DNA from 4 places in the Rhizobium sp. WSM409 genome. Region 4 is predicted to be linked to each of the others. Evidence: predicted binding sites of a transcription regulator. Region 4 holds the regulator's gene; each other region holds the start of a gene.
The links. The regulator LexA, encoded in region 4, represses DNA repair genes until DNA is damaged. The targets are predictions, from matches to a motif close to TGTTCNNNNTGTGTTCNG.
Positions count from the first base shown of each region.

Region 1: AC25BC_RS23325 (YifB family Mg chelatase-like AAA ATPase) is a predicted target of LexA. The motif match lies at 1,500-1,517, and genes of this name have one in related genera.
Region 2: AC25BC_RS00350 (DNA recombination protein RmuC) is a predicted target of LexA. The motif match lies at 1,620-1,637, and genes of this name have one in related genera.
Region 3: AC25BC_RS01245 (ATP-dependent helicase) is a predicted target of LexA. The motif match lies at 2,348-2,365, and genes of this name have one in related genera.

Region 1 is NZ_CM172794.1:4,761,296-4,765,572, reverse strand. Features, by position in the region: gene AC25BC_RS23325 (YifB family Mg chelatase-like AAA ATPase) at 1-1,418, opposite strand, end outside; gene gshB (glutathione synthase) at 1,597-2,544, opposite strand; gene AC25BC_RS23315 (ABC transporter permease) at 2,691-3,713, opposite strand; gene AC25BC_RS23310 (sugar ABC transporter ATP-binding protein) at 3,697-4,277, opposite strand, start outside.
Region 2 is NZ_CM172794.1:66,285-70,561, reverse strand. Features, by position in the region: gene AC25BC_RS00355 (globin-coupled sensor protein) at 1-1,463, opposite strand, end outside; gene AC25BC_RS00350 (DNA recombination protein RmuC) at 1,670-2,893, shown strand; gene AC25BC_RS00345 (ribokinase) at 2,974-3,873, shown strand; partial or broken gene AC25BC_RS00340 (methyl-accepting chemotaxis protein) at 4,064-4,277, shown strand, end outside.
Region 3 is NZ_CM172794.1:252,596-256,872, forward strand. Features, by position in the region: gene AC25BC_RS01240 (enoyl-CoA hydratase/isomerase family protein) at 1-231, shown strand, start outside; gene AC25BC_RS01245 (ATP-dependent helicase) at 243-2,300, opposite strand; gene AC25BC_RS01250 (hypothetical protein) at 2,408-2,674, opposite strand; gene AC25BC_RS01255 (BON domain-containing protein) at 2,853-3,113, shown strand; gene AC25BC_RS01260 (hypothetical protein) at 3,205-3,468, shown strand; gene AC25BC_RS01265 (DUF982 domain-containing protein) at 3,722-3,964, opposite strand; gene AC25BC_RS01270 (hypothetical protein) at 4,274-4,277, shown strand, end outside.
Region 4 is NZ_CM172794.1:1,762,435-1,766,711, forward strand. Features, by position in the region: gene AC25BC_RS08935 (ComEC/Rec2 family competence protein) at 1-2,056, shown strand, start outside; gene lexA (transcriptional repressor LexA) at 2,037-2,756, opposite strand; gene AC25BC_RS08945 (VOC family protein) at 2,955-3,851, shown strand; gene kdsA (3-deoxy-8-phosphooctulonate synthase) at 3,848-4,277, shown strand, end outside.

The DNA.
Region 1 (4,277 bases), 1.8 Mb from region 4:
AGCACGCGGTGGTAACCGCGGGCGGAGAATTTCATTTTTTCGGCGGCGTCGCGCAGCAGCTGCAGGCCGCTGGCGTCGGGCTCGGCCAGTTTCTCGATCATCGCGGTGGAGCAGCGGGCATTGGTGCCGATGCCTTTTGCGCCGGTGCTTTCGAAGCGCTCCTGCTGGATCTTGCGGGCGCGGGCGACACGGCGGGCGACGTCGGCGCTGGTTTCGGCGGCCATCGGCCGGATCAGATCGGCGGCGGAGACGGCCGGTACGTCGATGCGGATATCGATACGGTCCATCAGCGGGCCGGAGATGCGGGCCTGGTAATCGCTCATGCAGCGCGGGCCGCGGGCGCAGGTATGGCCGGGCTCACCCGCCATGCCGCAGCGGCAGGGGTTCATCGCCGCGATCAGCTGGAATTTCGCCGGGTAGGAAACACGGTGATTGGCACGCGCAATGACGCATTCGCCGCCTTCGAGCGGCTGGCGCAGCGCATCGAGCGCCTGCGGCGTAAATTCGGGGAACTCGTCGAGAAAGAGCACGCCGTGATGGGCAAGCGAGGCTTCGCCCGGACGAGCGCGTATCCCGCCGCCGACGAGGGCGGCCATGGTGGCGGAATGATGCGGGGTGCGGAAGGGCCGGCGATCGGAAAGCTTGCCGCCGGAGAGTTGGCCGGCGATCGAATGGACCATCGACACTTCCAGCAGCTCGGCGGCCGAAAGCGGCGGCAGGATCGACGGCAGCCTGGCCGCCAGCATCGACTTGCCGGAGCCCGGAGGACCGACCATCAGAAGGTTATGACCGCCGGCGGCTGCGACCTCGAGCGCCCGCTTGGCGCTTTCCTGGCCCTTGATCTCGGCAAGGTCCGGCAGGTTTGCGGCATTGGCGCGGATCGACGCTTCCGGCCGGGACAGGACCTGCGTGCCGCGGAAATGATTGGCAAGGGCGATCAGGCTGCGGGGTGCGAGGATATCGACGTCCGAACCTGCCCAGGCGGCTTCGGCGCCGCTTTCGGCCGGGCAGATTAGCCCCTTGCCGAGCGCATTGGCGCCGATCGCAGCCGGCAACGCGCCGGATATGGCGGCGATCGTTCCATCGAGGTTGAGCTCGCCGACGACGACAAAATCCGACAGCGCATCGGCGGGAATGGCGCCGAGGGCGGCCATCAGGGCGAGCGCGATCGGCAGATCGAAATGCGAGCCCTCTTTCGGCAGGTCAGCAGGCGCCAGATTGACCGTCACGCGCTTGGCCGGCAGCGCCAGGCCGGAGGCGTGGAGGGCGGCCTGTACGCGCTCGCGGCTTTCGGCAACCGCCTTGTCAGGCAGGCCGACGATCTGCATGCCGACCTTACCGGGAGCGACCATGACCTGGACCTCGACCGGCACACCTTCGATACCCTGAAATGCAACCGTACTGACACGCGCGACCATAAGCCCATCCCTTGTCCCGCAAACTCTACCATACCGCCCTGCTGCCTTTGAAGGCCAGCGGTTGCAATTTGGCATGGACGAAGGAATAAAACAAGAACAATCAAAGAACGTAGTCAGGCATCCGCTGTGACCTTGGTTGTGCTCGGTCGCGGGACCAGAACGGTCATGGGCGGCTGGCTCAGCCGCGCTTGCGCTCGATCGCATCCCAAAGCAGGCTTGCTATATCGGCGCCGCCGAACTTCTTCACCTCGCGGATGCCGGTGGGAGAGGTGACGTTGATCTCGGTCATGTAATCGCCGATCACGTCGATGCCGACGAGCAGGAAGCCGCGCTCCCGCAGCGCCGGGCCGATGCGGGCGCAGATTTCCTGTTCACGCGCCGTCAGCTCGGTCGCCTCGGCGCGGCCGCCGACATGCATGTTGGAGCGGCTGTCGTGTTCGGCCGGCACGCGGTTGATGGCGCCGGCGAATTCACCGTCGACCAGGATGATGCGTTTGTCACCCTTGCGCACGTCGGGCAGATATTGCTGGGCGATGAAGGGCTCGCGGAAAAGCTGGCCGAACATTTCCAGCAGCGAAGAGAGATTGCGGTCGTCGCGGGTCGAATGGAAGACGCCGGCGCCGCCATTGCCGTAAAGCGGCTTCAGGATGATATCGCCCATCTCGTCGCGGAAACGGCGGATCTCGGCGGCATCCTTGGTGATCAGCGTCTTCGGCATCAGGTCGGAGAATTCGGTGACGAAGATCTTCTCCGGCGAATTGCGCACCCAGGCGGGATCGTTGACGACGAGCGTCTTCGGATGGATGCGCTCGAGCAGATGCGTCGAGGTGATGTAGGCCATGTCGAAGGGCGGGTCCTGGCGCAGCAGCACGACATCCATGGTCGCGAGATCGACGCGCTCCGGCACGCCAAGCTCGTAGTGATCGCCCTTGACGTCGCGCAGCACCATCGGCTCGACGCTGGCATAGAGCTTGCCGTCACGGAAGCTCAGGCGGTCGGGGGTATAATGGAAGAGCTTGTAGCCGCGCGCCTGGGCTTCCAGGCTCATGGCGAAGGTGGAATCACCTGCGATATTAATGCCTGCGACATGGTCCATCTGGACCGCTACATTGGTGATCTTGGCCATTTCCATCCCTCGCTGAATGCCGGACAGATGTAGGTCGGCCAGATGTCAAACGCAACGGTCAATCAAGGGCTTCCGGCACTGGAGCATTTTTGCTTTTGCGCAATTCCGGACGCAAAACCGCTGCACACATTTGCTGGAATTGCATTTCACCGCGTTTCGAGTTTCCGCATCAACCGGCCGCGATAGCTGTCGAGAATGACGGCGAGCACGATGACGGCACCGATGACGATCGGCTTGATATTATCGTCGGCGCCCAAGAGCTGCAATCCCGTCGACAGCACCTGCAGAATGCAGGCGCCGACCAGCGTGCCGACAATCGAGCCCTTGCCGCCCGAAAGGCTGGTTCCACCGATAATGACGGCGGCGATCGCATTCAACTCATAGCCGATACCCGCAACCGGGCTGCCGACATTGAGACGGAGCAGATAGACCATGGCGGCAATGCCGGCCGTCAGCCCTGAGATCGTGAAGACCGCAATCTTGTACCGTTTCGGCTCATGCCCCGACAGCCGGACAGCCTCTTCATTGGTGCCGATCGCGAAGACGAAGCGCCCGAAGACGGTGTAGCGCAACACGAACCAGCCGATGAGGACGACGACGATCGCAATCAGGAAGATCGAGGGAAATATGCCCCAGAAGATCAGGTTGCCGAAATCGACGAAAGGCTGAGGCAGGCCGGTGATCGTGGAATTGTCGCTGACCACGCGCGCCAGGCCGCTGGCGACGTTCAGCATGCCAAGGGTGACGATGAATGAGGGAAGCTTCCACTTCTCGCAAATCCAGCCGTTGACGGCGCCAAGGATGGCACCCGTGCCCATCGACGCAAGACATGCGAGGACAATCGCCTGCCATGGCGAAAACGCCGGATTGATCATGATCGTCGCACCGATCACGGTGCAAAGGGCAAGCAGCGACCCGACCGAGAGATCGATGCCGCCAACGAGGATGACGAAGGTCATGCCCGCAGCAAGCACGGTGTTGATGGCAATCTGCACGAAGATCTTCAGGAAGTTCTCCGGCGTTGCGAAATAGGGCGCCGTCGCCGAGAAAAACGCCAGGATCAGAATGAGGGCAATGGCGACGCCCGCCTCCTTCAGCGAAATCCGGACAAGCTTGTCCCAGACGCTCACCTCTTTCGCGTCGGTCTGTTTTTCAATGTTGGCGGACACGACTGTACTCCTTGTAGGCGAGCGAAAGGATCCTGCTCTCGTCAAACTGTTCCCGAACTATTTCGCCCGATATCTTGCCGTCGGAGAAGACGATGATGCGATGGCAAATGCCGATGAGCTCCGGCAGATCCGAAGAGACGACCAGAACGCCTTTTCCTTCGGCCGCAAACTTCCACAGAAGCTCGTAAATCTCGGCCTTTGCACCGACGTCGATTCCACGGGTCGGCTCATCGAAAATCAGAACTTTAGGGCCGCGGAACAGCCATTTTGCAATGACGACCTTTTGCTGGTTGCCGCCGGAAAAGGTTCTGACCGCCTGATGGATCGACGGGGTCTTGATGCGCAGTTCGCGCACGAGGCGCTGCGAATGATCGTCCTGCGCCCTTCGCATGATCAAACCGTTGCGGGAGATCTTGGCGAGATCGGTTATGGTGGCATTTTCAGCGCAGCTCATATCGAGCATCAAGCCCTGCGTCTTGCGGTCTTCGGTTGCCAGGCAGAGGCCGGCAGCAACGGCATCCTTCGGCGAATGGATCTCAACCGGATCGCCATTCACCCGAATTT
Region 2 (4,277 bases), 1.7 Mb from region 4:
CCCGCGGAACGGCCCTCCGGCCGGGCGCGGAAGCGCCGCAGCAGCTCGATCAGGGTCTCCACCTCGTCCTTCAGGCGGCGGGTTTCCGCCGAAGAGTGCTCGACCATGTCCGAATTCTGCTGGGTGATCGCACCCATGTTGCGGACGGCGAGGCTGACCTCGTTGACGCCGGTCGCCTGATCACGGGCGGCGGCGGCGATATCGGCGACGAAACGGTTGATGATGTCGATGCGGCTGATCATGTCGTTCAGCGCCTCGCCGGTGCTGGAAACGATGCCGACACCCTGATTGACCTGGGTCGAGCTCTGCGAGATCAGGTTCTTGATCTCCTTGGCTGCTTCCACGGTACGCTGGGCGAGCTGGCGGACTTCCTGGGCGACGACGGCAAAACCCTTGCCGGCATCGCCGGCACGGGCCGCCTCGACACCGGCGTTTAGCGCCAGCAGATTGGTCTGGAAGGCGATCTCATCGATGACGCCGATGATCTTGGAGATCCCGGTCGAGGATTTCTCGATGCCGGCCATCGCCGAGACGGCGCTGGTGACGAGCTCGCCGGAGTTCTTCGCCTTCTGCTGTGTCTCGCGCACGGCCTCCGACGCCTTCTCGGCATTGGCGGCCGTCTGGCCGACGCTGACGGACAGCTGCTGCAGCGCGGCCGAGCTCTCCTCGACGCCTGCCGGCTGCTGGGCGGTGCGCAGTGCCAGATCGTTGGTCGCGTTGGAAATGACGTCGGCGCCGGTCTTGATATGGCCGGAGGTCTCGCGCACGGAGGCGAAGGATTGGCGAAGGGCGCTGACGGCGCGATTGTAGTCCTCGGCCATCTGCCAGAAATTGCCCGGCAGGTCGGACGGCAAAGTAGCTTCGAGATCGCCGTTCGACAACGCTTCCAGACCGCGGCGCAGCTGCTCCAGCGCGATCGCCTGGTCGGATTGGGCCTCAGCGCGCTGCTCTTCCAAGGCGCGGTGCTTTGCTTCAAGCACCTCGAGATAGACCGAGATGGAATAATCCATGTCGAGCATGCCTGATTTGACGACCGCCGACAGCTTCTCGGCCAGCAGCTTGCCTTGCTGGCGCGCGAAGAACGAAGGCCACTGCTTTTCCACGATGCCCTTGACGAGTTCGGACATGACGATGGCGTAACCGCCGATAGACCAGCGCGGTTCCAGCCCCATGCGCTCATGCATGCGGCCGACGGTGGTCACGCCGTCGACATAGCTCTCGTCGAACGTGCCGCCAGTAAGATTGACCCAATGATCCTGCTGACGCTTTTTGGCATGGCCCAGTTGGGACTTGTCGGCGACAGCGGGGGTCTTGGCCATCTTGGCGTAGAATTTATCGAGGGCGCCGCCGATCAGCTCTGAGATGACAGGGCGCAGATCCCGCATCGACTTGCGCGCCGTTTCATCCAGCTCGATGAAATCGAGGCGCTGCCTGAGGGCATTGTCGGTCTGCTGGGCGGTCATGGGGATCTCTGTACTTGGCGCGACGCGCGCGGGAGGGGATTTCAGCGCCGCAGGTTTTGGCCAATATGGTTGAGCAATCGTTAAGCCGCGGCGACATTTCTTTTCGGTGGACGCGGAAGAGCAACGGCTTGCGAAGATATTGAGGATCGTCCACTCTGTTCACGTTTTGATCTATAAATCGGCGCTTCTTCTGTTATGCTTGCGGCATGACCGTCCATTCCGAATCGCTCGCCCTTTCCCTTGCCTCGATCAGCCCGGCCATGCTGGCGCTTGTCGGCGGGGGTCTCGCCGTCCTCGTCCTGCTGGTGATCGTGCTTCTGCTGCGCGGCTCCGGCCTTCGCCGCGAGCAGGCGGAGGAAGCGAACTTTCGCGCTGAGGAAAACGAAGCGCGCATGGGCGAGCTTTTGAAGATTCAGGCAGAGATGCAGGGCCGCATCGCGGCGATGACCGAGGTCTTCGGCGCGCGGCAGAGCGAACTCAACCAGACGATCAGCCAACGCCTCGACGGCATGTCGCAGCGAGTCAGCTCGACGATCACCGAGCAGACCAAATCGACGCATGAGAACCTGCAGCGGCTGCAGGAGCGGCTGGCGGTCATCGATGCCGCGCAGAACAATATCCAGACGCTCGCCAAGGATGTCGTCGGGCTGCAGGCCATTCTGTCCAACAAGCAGACGCGCGGCGCCTTCGGCCAGTCGAGAATGGAAACGATCGTCGCCGACGGTCTGCCGATGGGCGCCTACGCCTTCCAGCAGACGCTGTCCAACGGTTCGCGGCCGGACTGCACGATCCGCATGCCGAACGGCGCGCCGCCGCTGGTGATCGACGCAAAATTTCCGCTCGAAGCCTGGAACGCTATCCGAGACGCCGGCAGCCCCGAGGCCGGCAAGATCGCCGGCCAGCAATTCCGCCGCGACATGGAGGTCCATATAAGGGATATTTCCGAGAAATATCTGATCCAGGGGGAAACCCAGGATACGGCCTTTCTCTTCGTGCCGTCCGAATCGATCTTCGCCGAGATCCATGAGCACTTCGAGCCGGTGGTGCAGAAGGCGCACCGTGCGCGCATCGTCATCGTCTCACCGTCGCTGCTGATGCTGTCGATCCAGGTCATCCAGGCCGTGCTCAAGGATCAGCGCATGCGGGCGCAGGCGCATCTGATCCAGGGCGAAGTGGCGATCCTGATGGACGATCTCAGCCGCCTCGACGAGCGGGTGCGCAAGCTGCAGGGCCATTTCGCCATGGCGCAGAAGGATATCGACATGGTGGTCACATCAGCCGACAAGCTCACCAGGCGCGGCGCCAGGATCGAAGCGCTGGAATTCGAGGCCGGCGGCGATGCCAAGCCTGCCCGCGACAGCGAAGCCGCAGCCAAATCGGTGGAGAGCCGCACTGGTCTTCTGAAGCTGCGGGTGGTTGACGAGGAGTGACCGCTTCGGGCAGTGTCGCGCCCGCATGAAACAGTAGGAGCATGATGTCGTCAGCATGCTCCAGAAGACGGGACACATTCATGATCACAGTTTTCGGGTCCATCAACATGGATCTCATCGCCACGACCGAGCGCCTGCCGAAGCCCGGCGAGACGGTGGCCGGCAACGGCTTTGCCACGGCCGCCGGCGGCAAGGGCGCCAACCAGGCGCTGGCAGCGCGCCGCGCCGGCCGGTACGTGCATATGGCCGGCGCCGTCGGCAAGGATGCTTTTGCTGCGGAAGCGCTGGCCCTGCTCGATGATGCAGGCACCGACCTTTCTCTGATCAAACATGTCGACGGTCCAACAGGCACGGCGCTGATCCTCGTCGGCGGCGACGGAGAAAACATGATCGCCGTCGTTCCCGGCGCCAATGGCCAGGTCACGCCTGCCGATGCCGAGACCGCGATCGGCCGCATGGACGAAGGCGATGTCCTGATGCTGCAACTCGAAGTGCCGGCTGCTGCCGTCGAAGGCGCGCTGTCGGCCGCCCGCGCCAAGGGCGTCACCAGCATCCTCAACCTTGCGCCGCTGATCCCCGATGCCCCGCGTCTCGGCCGGCTCGCCGATATCGTCATTGCCAACGAGACCGAGTTCGAGCGGCTCGCCGGACAAGAGGGCATGGACGCCCAAGCGCGGGAGGCAGCCCTTGTGCGTCTGCATGCGGAGACGGGGCAGACGCTGATCGTGACGCTCGGCGCCGACGGTGTCATCGCCATTCGCGACGGGTCGATTTCGAGGGCGCAGGGTCTCAAAATCCAACCTGTCGATACGGTCGGTGCGGGAGACACTTTCTGCGGCTATTTCGCCGCCAGCCTCGACGACGGCCTCGATTTTGTCTCGGCGTTGCGCCGTGCGGCAGTCGCCGGTTCGCTCGCCTGCCTCAAGGCCGGAGCGCAACCGTCGATCCCCTTGAGCGAGGAAGTCGCAGACAGGATATAAATCTTGAAGGATAGACGGCGGCAGCCCCCTCATACGCCTGCCGGCACCGTCTTCTCGAGGGGAGAAGAGATTTGCGGCAACGTCTCGATTCCCCCTTCTCCCCAGCGGGGAGACGGTGGCCCGAAGGGTCGATGAGTGGACTTCCAGCACCGAGTTTGCTCAACAAGTTCCGCTCAGGCTCTTCATCGTCGTTGGCTTGAAGAAAATCAACCAGGCCATGATGCAGATGGGCCAGGGGGCACAGCAGAATGCGGCGATGGTGGAGGAAGCGACCGCTGCGAGCGTCGCACTCAACGACGAGGCACAAACGCTGAAGGCGCTGGCCACGCGTTTCAGCGTCTCGGGTTCGGGCAACGCCGTAGTCCTCGCCTCTGTCGCCCGAAAGATGCGGGCACCGGCGACTT
Region 3 (4,277 bases), 1.5 Mb from region 4:
TTGCGGCTGCTCAGAGCCGGCCGCAGCAGCGCCTCGCTTGCCGAATGCCTCGGCCGCGAACTCGGCGCCTGCCTGCGGATGCTTGATAATCCCGATTTCTTCGAGGGTATTCGCGCCGCCGTCATCGACAAGGACCGCAATCCGAAATGGTCGCCCGCATCAGTCGAGGCTGTGGAAGTGGCAAGGGTCGAGCATTTCCTGAAACCGGCCGAACCGCCGCTTTCGCTCTGAACGCTATCCGGCTATCGCCACATGCCGCGCATGCGGGCGCCGACATCGATGCGCACTTGCCGCGCGTGGGCTTGCGCGGCCTCCGATTTCACCTGCGGCCAGCTGCAGGCCTCGAAGAACTGCAGCAGCGTTGCCGGAATGAAGCGGCTGCGTGAGGCATAGACATGCCGGTCGCCCTGCGAGTTCTGCCCATAGGTGAAGAAGCGTTGCGGAACGACGAGGTCGAGACCATCCCGGGCGCGCGTCATCGCGACATAGAGCAGCCGGCGTTCCTCTTCGATTTCGGCGGTTGTGCCGACGGCGAGATCGCTCGGTATGCATCCGTCGACGACGTTCAGCATGAAGACCTTCGTCCATTCCTGGCCCTTGGCGGAATGGATGGTCGACAGGATGAGATAGTCTTCGTCGAGAAGCGGCACACCCGCCTGGTCGCTGGTCGCATCCGGCGGATCGAGGGTGAGCTCGGTGAGAAAGCGCTCGCGCGAGGCATAACCGCTAGCGATCTGCTCGAGCTGCAGCAGGTCGGCCTGCCGCGTTGCTGCGTCCTCGTGCAGCCGTTCCAGATGCGGCGCGTACCATTGCCGTGCCAGGCCGATCTCTGCCGGCCAGCCGGCCTTGCCGGTCTTCAGCTCCTGCAGCATCGCAACGAACATTGTCCAGTCCTCGCCGGAGCGCGGCGGTGCCGGCATGGCGCCAAGAGCAGTAATCGGGCTGGCATCCTCGGCCATCAGGTCGAGCGTCTTCTGTGCCGTCGACGGGCCGACGCCCGGCAGGATCTGCATCAGCCGGAAGCCCGCCACCCGGTCGCGCGGGTTCTGCGCGAAGCGAAGGGCGGCCAGCATGTCCTTCACATGCGCGCTGTCGAGAAACTTCAGCCCGCCGAACTTGACGAAAGGAATGTTGCGCCGGGTCAGCTCGACCTCCAGCGGCCCGCTGTGATGCGAGGCGCGAAAGAGCACGGCCTGCTGCTTGAGCGTGAGGCCTTCCTCGCGGTTATCGAGCACCATGTCGGTGATATACCGCGCCTGCTCGGCCTCGTCGCGCACAGTGACCAGGCGCGGCCGCTCGGACGATTGCCGCTCGGTCCAGAGGTTCTTGGTGAAGCGCTCCGAGGCGAGATCGATGACGGCGTTGGCGGCGGCGAGGATCGGCTGCGTCGAGCGGTAGTTGCGGTCGAGCGTGACGATATTGGCCGCCGGGCTGAAGGCGGCGGGAAAATCGAGGATGTTGCGCACCGTCGCGGCACGGAAGGAATAGATCGACTGCGCATCGTCGCCGACGACGGTCAGCCCTTGGCCTTGGGGTTTCAATGCGAGCAGGATCGAGGCCTGCAACCGGTTGGTATCCTGATATTCGTCGACCAGCACATGGTCGAAGCGGCTGCCGATATCCTCGGCAATCATCGCTTCGCCGACCATCTGCGCCCAGTAGAGCAGCAGATCGTCGTAATCGAGCACGTTCTGGCTCTGCTTGGCCTCGACATAACTGGCGAAAAGTTCGCGCAGCTGTTTCTCCCACGTCGCGCACCAGGGAAAGACGTCGCGCAGCACGAGGTCGAGCGCGGTTTCCGAATTCACCGCCCTGGAATAGATGGCAAGGCAGGTGCCCTTTGTGGGAAAGCGGCTTTCCGTCTTCGAGAAGCCGAGGTCGTGCCGGATCAGGTTCATCAGATCGGCACTGTCTTCGCGGTCGTGGATGGTAAACCCAGGATCGAGACCGATCTGCTCCGCATAATCGCGCAACAGCCGCGCGCCGATGCCGTGGAAGGTGCCGGACCAGGAAAGCGCATCCGCCATCACGCCAGCATTCGCACCAAGCACATCGCGGCAGATGCGCTCGACACGCCGCGCCATCTCGGCGGCTGCCCGGCGCGAGAAGGTCATCAGCAGGATGCGGCGGGGATCGGCGCCCTTGACGATCAGATGGGCGACCCGATGCGCCAAGGTATTCGTCTTGCCGGAGCCGGCGCCGGCAATGACCAGCAGCGGCCCGGCAATATGGCTGCCGTCGATGAGCGTGCCGTGCTCGACGGCCATGCGCTGCTGCGGATTGAGCTTTTCGAGATACATCCAGCCGTCCGGTCGGGCTCCCGCAGAATCACTGCGGAAAGATTAGATGTTCCTTGAATGTTCGCGATTGCGGCCTCTGTCAAGCGCTGCGGCGCGCGAGCAACATCTCAGTCGGGGAAATCCGGACCGATCTCGCGCCGCACCAGCTTCAGGCTACGGTCCGGCTGAAGAATATAGGTTTCCTCCACGCGCTGGCCCGTCCCGTTGTAGAACTGGTTGTAGACGGCGCTGCCGACCGGCGACTTGGCAAGCTTCGTTCGCGGCTGGCCGCCATAGGTAATGCTGCCGGGAATGGGTTCCAGCGCCCGCGTATCGGCCGAGGAGCAGCCGGCAAGCATTGCCCCGGCAAACAAGGCGGGCAGAAGCGCTTTCATCGTCATCATCCCTCTTTCGACTGCCGCCAGATATGGAAGCCGCAGCGCCTTTCGCCAAGGGTCGTCCATGCCACCGCACAGGTATCACTGTCGAACAGGCTCTTCTTTTCCGGGGGACGCAACGAAATGCGTCCCTGCGGCGTTAACAGACATCAACCAACATTAGGAAACGTTCACGGTGCTCGGCTTTCCAGCATTCACGGGGCATGGCGAGCCCGGCCGCCAGGGCCACAGCGATGCCGCGACGCGCGCCTCGGTGGAAAGCGCCCTTCATGCGGCCGCCGATTTCGAAGCCGGCGAAATCACCGTCAGCATATCGGGCTCCTATGTCATCCTGGAAGGTTTCGTGCGCCGGCGGGGCGATGTCGAGCGGGCGATCGAGATCGCCGAGGGCGTCGTCGGCCGGGGCTATGTGCGTGCTCGCTTGCTGCGACGCTAGCCGGCTCGCGCTCATCTCTTTGCGATGCATGAAGGGAACCAAAATGCTCTCTCGCGTGTTGAAAGGCCGGACCTAAACGCTGGAGACTCTCATGCAGTTGCTTCCTCGCCTCTGGGCAACCACCTTGATCGTGGGTTGCGGTGTCTTTGCCGGCTCCGCCCATGCCTCGCTGGAAACCGGCACGAATTATTCCGCTTTGCCGAAGGACCAGATCGCCCTCAACGAATATACCGGGACCGTCGCCTGCCAGCCGGTAGAGCCTCACTATCTCCCCTCCTTCATCCGCGCGGCAGATGGCACCATCATCGGTGTCGGTTATGTCGAGATCGAGAATGAGAGCGGCGCGGATTGCTGAAAAAAGGCGGTCCTGCTCGGACGAGGCTCGCCTGCGTTTCCGCAGAGGGTACGAGCCTCTAACCATCATCATGATGGCTGGTCATCTTCTATTGATGCACCTGTATCGGGCGCAACGCCCTTTGCACCAAAACCCGGCACGCACTTGTTGCAGGGTTAAACCAAAATTAAAGCCCAAAATTAAAGCATTGTCCCGTTCCGGCACGCTTGCGCGCCCAGAAGGCGAAAATCGCCCGAAATTCCTTGCTGAAGTGCTAATGCAGCTTCAGCTTCGCCTCTTCGGCGGCCGCCAGGAACTCGGCTCTTGCTTCTTCCACGCTCTTGCGTCCGTCGAGCGCCGCCCGGCAGGCGCTGCGGGCCTTGATATAACGAAGCCCGCGCATACTCGGCCACAGATCCGCCAGGCACTTCAGCGCATCGAACGGCCCATTGACCGTTCGCGCATCGGCACCTTCGAAACCGACCTTGACCGGGCTGTTCCATCTTTCAGTTGCCATCGACGCTCCTCCACGATTTTCGACAGAAACGAAGCGCAGCATCTCCCAGTTCCTCCGGGGAGACTTTGCGATAGTTAATACTCTAGCGTGATTTTTGCCGTCAGCAATGGTGGAATGCATTGCGGCTGATGAGGCGAAATGTCCTCTTGATGAGATTCACCAAGCGACCGGCTTTCGCGGGCCAGGAATTTCGTTGGAATTTGTAATCATGACGCCCCAATGCGAGGGGAATTTTTGGAGGGTGCAACCAAATCCGATGGCGTGGGCGCGGCATCATCGCTACCATGCTCTCGAAGCTGATGGCTCCACATGG
Region 4 (4,277 bases):
CGTGGCTTGCGGCATAGTCTCGGCGCAGTTCGAGAGCTGGCGGGCTTCGACCGTGATCCTCGATTCATCAGTGACGACGACGGTGACCGGCCGCGTCGAGCGGCGCGAAGGCGATGGTCGCGGCCGGTGGCGCTACATTCTTGCCGTCACCGGCACTGAAGCGCCTCAGGTCAAGCGGCCGCCGGAACGCATCACCGCCATCGCCCGCGGTGCGGACGCAGCCTTCGAGATCGGCGATATCATCACCGGCAGGGCGCGGCTGACGCCGCCGGCGGGCCCAGCACTTCCCGAGCTCAACGACTTCTCCTTCAGTGCCTATTTCGACGGCATCGGCGCCAACGGCTTCTTCTACGGTGCACCGACGAAGGTCGATGCGCAGGCAGGTCCGCAGGCTGCAAGATCGGCGGTGGAAGCGCTGCTCGAAGGGCTCTACCGGCTGCGCAGCGGCATTGGCGACCGGATAAGGTCGATCCTGCCCGGCGATACCGGCGCTTTTGCCGCCGCACTGGTGACGGACGAGCGGCGCGCCATCTCGGATGCGACGACGGAGGCACTACGCCAGTCCGGTCTGGCTCATATCATCGCCATCTCCGGTCTCAACATGGCGCTGTCGGCCGGCATCTTCTTCGTCGGCTTTCGGATGCTGCTCAGCATCTTTGCCGGTATCGCTGAGGCCTACCCGACGAAGAAGATCGCTGCCGCCGGCGCGCTCATCGCCGTTACTGCCTATTTCCTGATTTCGGGCTTTGCGGTCTCTGCCGAGCGCGCTTTCATCATGATGGCCATCATGTTGATTGCCGTCTTCTTCGACCGGCCGTCGATCAGCCTGCGCAATGTCGCGCTTTCCGCCCTCGTCATCATCCTCATTTCACCGTCCGAGGTCTTAGGTCCGAGCTTCCAGATGTCCTTTGCCGCGACATTGGCGCTGGTCTCGGGTTATCAGTTGTGGAAGGACCGGCGCGTCCGCGAAAACGCCTTTCTGAAGCTACCTATCATCAGGCCCGTCGTTACGGTTGCCGGTTTCTTCGGCGGCGTCTTCCTGACTTCGCTGATCGGCGGTTTTTCCACCGCGCTGTTTTCGATCGAGCATTTTCATCGCCTGACCGCCTACGGCCTGCCGGCAAACCTCGCGACGATGCCGATCATCTCCTTCATCGTCATGCCGGCCGGCTTGCTGGCGATGCTGCTCATGCCTTTCGGTCTGGATGTTTTGCCCTGGAAGGTCGTCGGATTCGGCCTCGATCTGGTGATCGCGGTCGCAAAGACGGTGTCCGGCTGGGATGGCAATATCGACGTCGGCCGCTTGCCCGCCTGGTATTTCGCGGTCGCCGTGGCAGGCTTTCTGCTGCTGACGCTGCTCCGCACCCGGCTGCGCCATATCGGCACATCAATCATCGCGGTCGCAACGCTCATCCTGTTGCTTCTACCGGTTCCCCGGCCGCCGGATCTGGTGATTTCGGAGGATGGCAGTCTCGTCGCGGTGGTCGAAGCGGCAGCAATGGCTTCCAACCGTGAAAGACCACCGGATTTCATCTTCGACCAGTGGCAGAGAGCCCTGGTCCTGCCGAGACATGATCCGCCGAAGATGCTGGATGGTCCTGCTATCCCGCAGGTAGGAGAAGACCGCCGCGTCAAGCTTTCCCGCGATCAGCAGAACGAAGCGAGGACAGCGATGCGGGCGGCCGCAGCGGCCGGTGAAGCAAACCGCTTTTCCTGCGTCAAGAGGGCCTGGTGCGCATCAAGGCTTGGCAATGGTCGTGTGGTTGCTGTCATCGACAATGCCGCCTATCTCGGCCCGGCATGCGACGCGGCCGATATCATCGTGACGTCGGTCCGCCTGCGTTTCAACAGCTGCCGCTCAGGTGCGACGCTCTTCACCGGCGAGACGCTGCGCAGGACCGGATCCATCGAGTTGCGCTTCGCGGACGCCGGCCTGGAGGTGGCAACCGCATTTGACGCATTGTCGCGACCATGGATGCGCCATCGCGCCTTTGACTGGCGCAGCAACAGCTTTACCGAATCCGGCCTAACCGATGTCAGTGATAGCGGCGAATGAGGCCGACGAGTTTGCCCTGCACCTTAACACGGTCTGGTCCGAAAATCCGGGTCTCGTAAGCCGGGTTGGCCGCTTCCAGTGCGATCGAGGCGCCCTTGCGGCGGAAGCGCTTGAGTGTCGCTTCTTCGTCATCGACGAGTGCAACAACAATGTCGCCAGGACTTGCGGTGCTGCCATTGCGGATGATCACGGTGTCGCCGTCGAAGATGCCGGCGTCGATCATCGAATCGCCCTTGACCTCCAGGGCATAATGTTCACCGGAACCGAGCATGTCGGCCGGAACGGCGATGTCGTGGGTGTTGTTCTGGATCGCCGAGATCGGCACACCGGCGGCGATTCTGCCCATGACCGGCACGGAAACCGAGTTGCCGTTGTCGGCGACGGGTTTTGCGGGAGCAGGGGCGGCGACCGGCTGAGGTTTGCCCAGGCTGCCTTCGATGACGCTCGGCGAAAAGCCGCGCCGCGGCTGGATGCTGGGGCTGTAGGCCTCCGGAAGCTTGATGACCTCGAGCGCACGGGCGCGGTTCGGTAGGCGGCGAATGAAGCCTCTCTCCTCGAGCGCCGTAATCAGGCGATGAATCCCGGACTTCGAGGCGAGGTCCAGAGCATCCTTCATTTCGTCGAAAGATGGCGGAACGCCGGATTCCTTCATGCGCTCATGAATGAAAAGGAGAAGCTCCTGTTGTTTGCGCGTGAGCATCGACGTTGTGACCTCGTGATTGAAACAAATCCAGAACAGACACTATATGTTCCATATGTGTTCCGCAAGTAGCTAAATTTCCGTAAAACTTGGCGCCAACTCGTTGAGATTTTTATTTTCATTCGCCGGATTGGCACAGAAGTCTTGCGTTGAGGGAAGCGCTGTCGCACATCTCTTGCCGTGTCAGGGAGGGATATCATGAACGAGCACTCCGCCAAACCGCACCCGCTGGATCATGTCGTGCTGCCGGTCGTCAATATCGATCTGGCGCGCGAGAGGCTCGGCAAGCTCGGCTTCACCGTTGCCCCCGATGCGCGCCATCCCTTCGGAACGGAGAATGCCTGCGTCTTCTTTGCTGACAAGACCTATCTGGAGCCGCTCGGGATTGCGAGCGTCGAGGAGAGCGAGGCGTCGGCGCGCCAAGGCAATGTCTTCACCGCCCGCAATCAGGCTTTCCGCTTCCGCTGCGGCGCGGAGGGGCTTTCGGGGCTGGCTTTTGGCAGCAAGGATGCCGGCATCGATCATCAGAATTTCGTCGGTAACGGATCGAGCGCCGGCGAGATGCTGCAGTTCACCCGGCCGATGACGATGCCGGACGGTTCTGAGACGATTGCCGGCTTCAAGCTGGCTTTTGCCGGCGATCTGCGCGCGCCTGATCTCCTGCTATTTACCGTCGAGCGCGTCAATCCGCTGCCGGCCGACCGCGCCGTGCTGGAGACGCATGCCAATGGCGTCACCGGCATAGTCGAGATAGCGCTTTGCGCGCCTGATGCTGCCGCCTTCGCTGCCTTCGTCAGCCTCGCCGTGGTGCAATCGGCAGTCGAGAAAACCGGTTTCGGCGTCAATATCCCGGCGTCGAATGCCAAAATCAGCCTGATGACGGCGGAAGGGTTGGAGGCCTATTTCGACATCGTCGGCTCATCCGCAGATCGTGGCCTGCGCGGCCGGGCAATCCTCTTCGCTGTCGCCGATCTTGCCGTGACAGAAGCGCATTTGGCTGCTAACGGGGTGACATACGCGCGCAAGAACAATCGCATTCTGGTGAAGCCCGCGCCCGGGCAGGGCACGCTCTTCGCCTTCGAGGAAACACGATGAGCACTGATACGAATTCCGAAGTCAGGATCGGCGAAGGCCAAGGCCAGGTCAGCTTTTCCAATACCGGCCGCCTGTCGCTGATTGCCGGTCCCTGCCAGATGGAGAGCCGCGACCACGCCTTCATGGTCGCCGGCACGCTGAAGGAGCTTTGCGGCAAGCTCGGCATCGGCCTCGTTTACAAGAGCTCCTTCGACAAGGCGAACCGCACCTCGCTGTCGGCCGAACGCGGTATCGGGATTGAAAAAGGCATGGAGGTCTTTGCCGACCTCAAAAAGGAGTTCGGCTTTCCCGTCCTGACCGACGTTCATACCGCCGAGCAATGCGCGGAGGTGGCAAAGGTCGTCGACGTCCTGCAGATCCCGGCCTTCCTCTGCCGCCAGACCGACCTTCTCATCGCCGCCGCCAAGACCGGCCGCGTCGTCAATG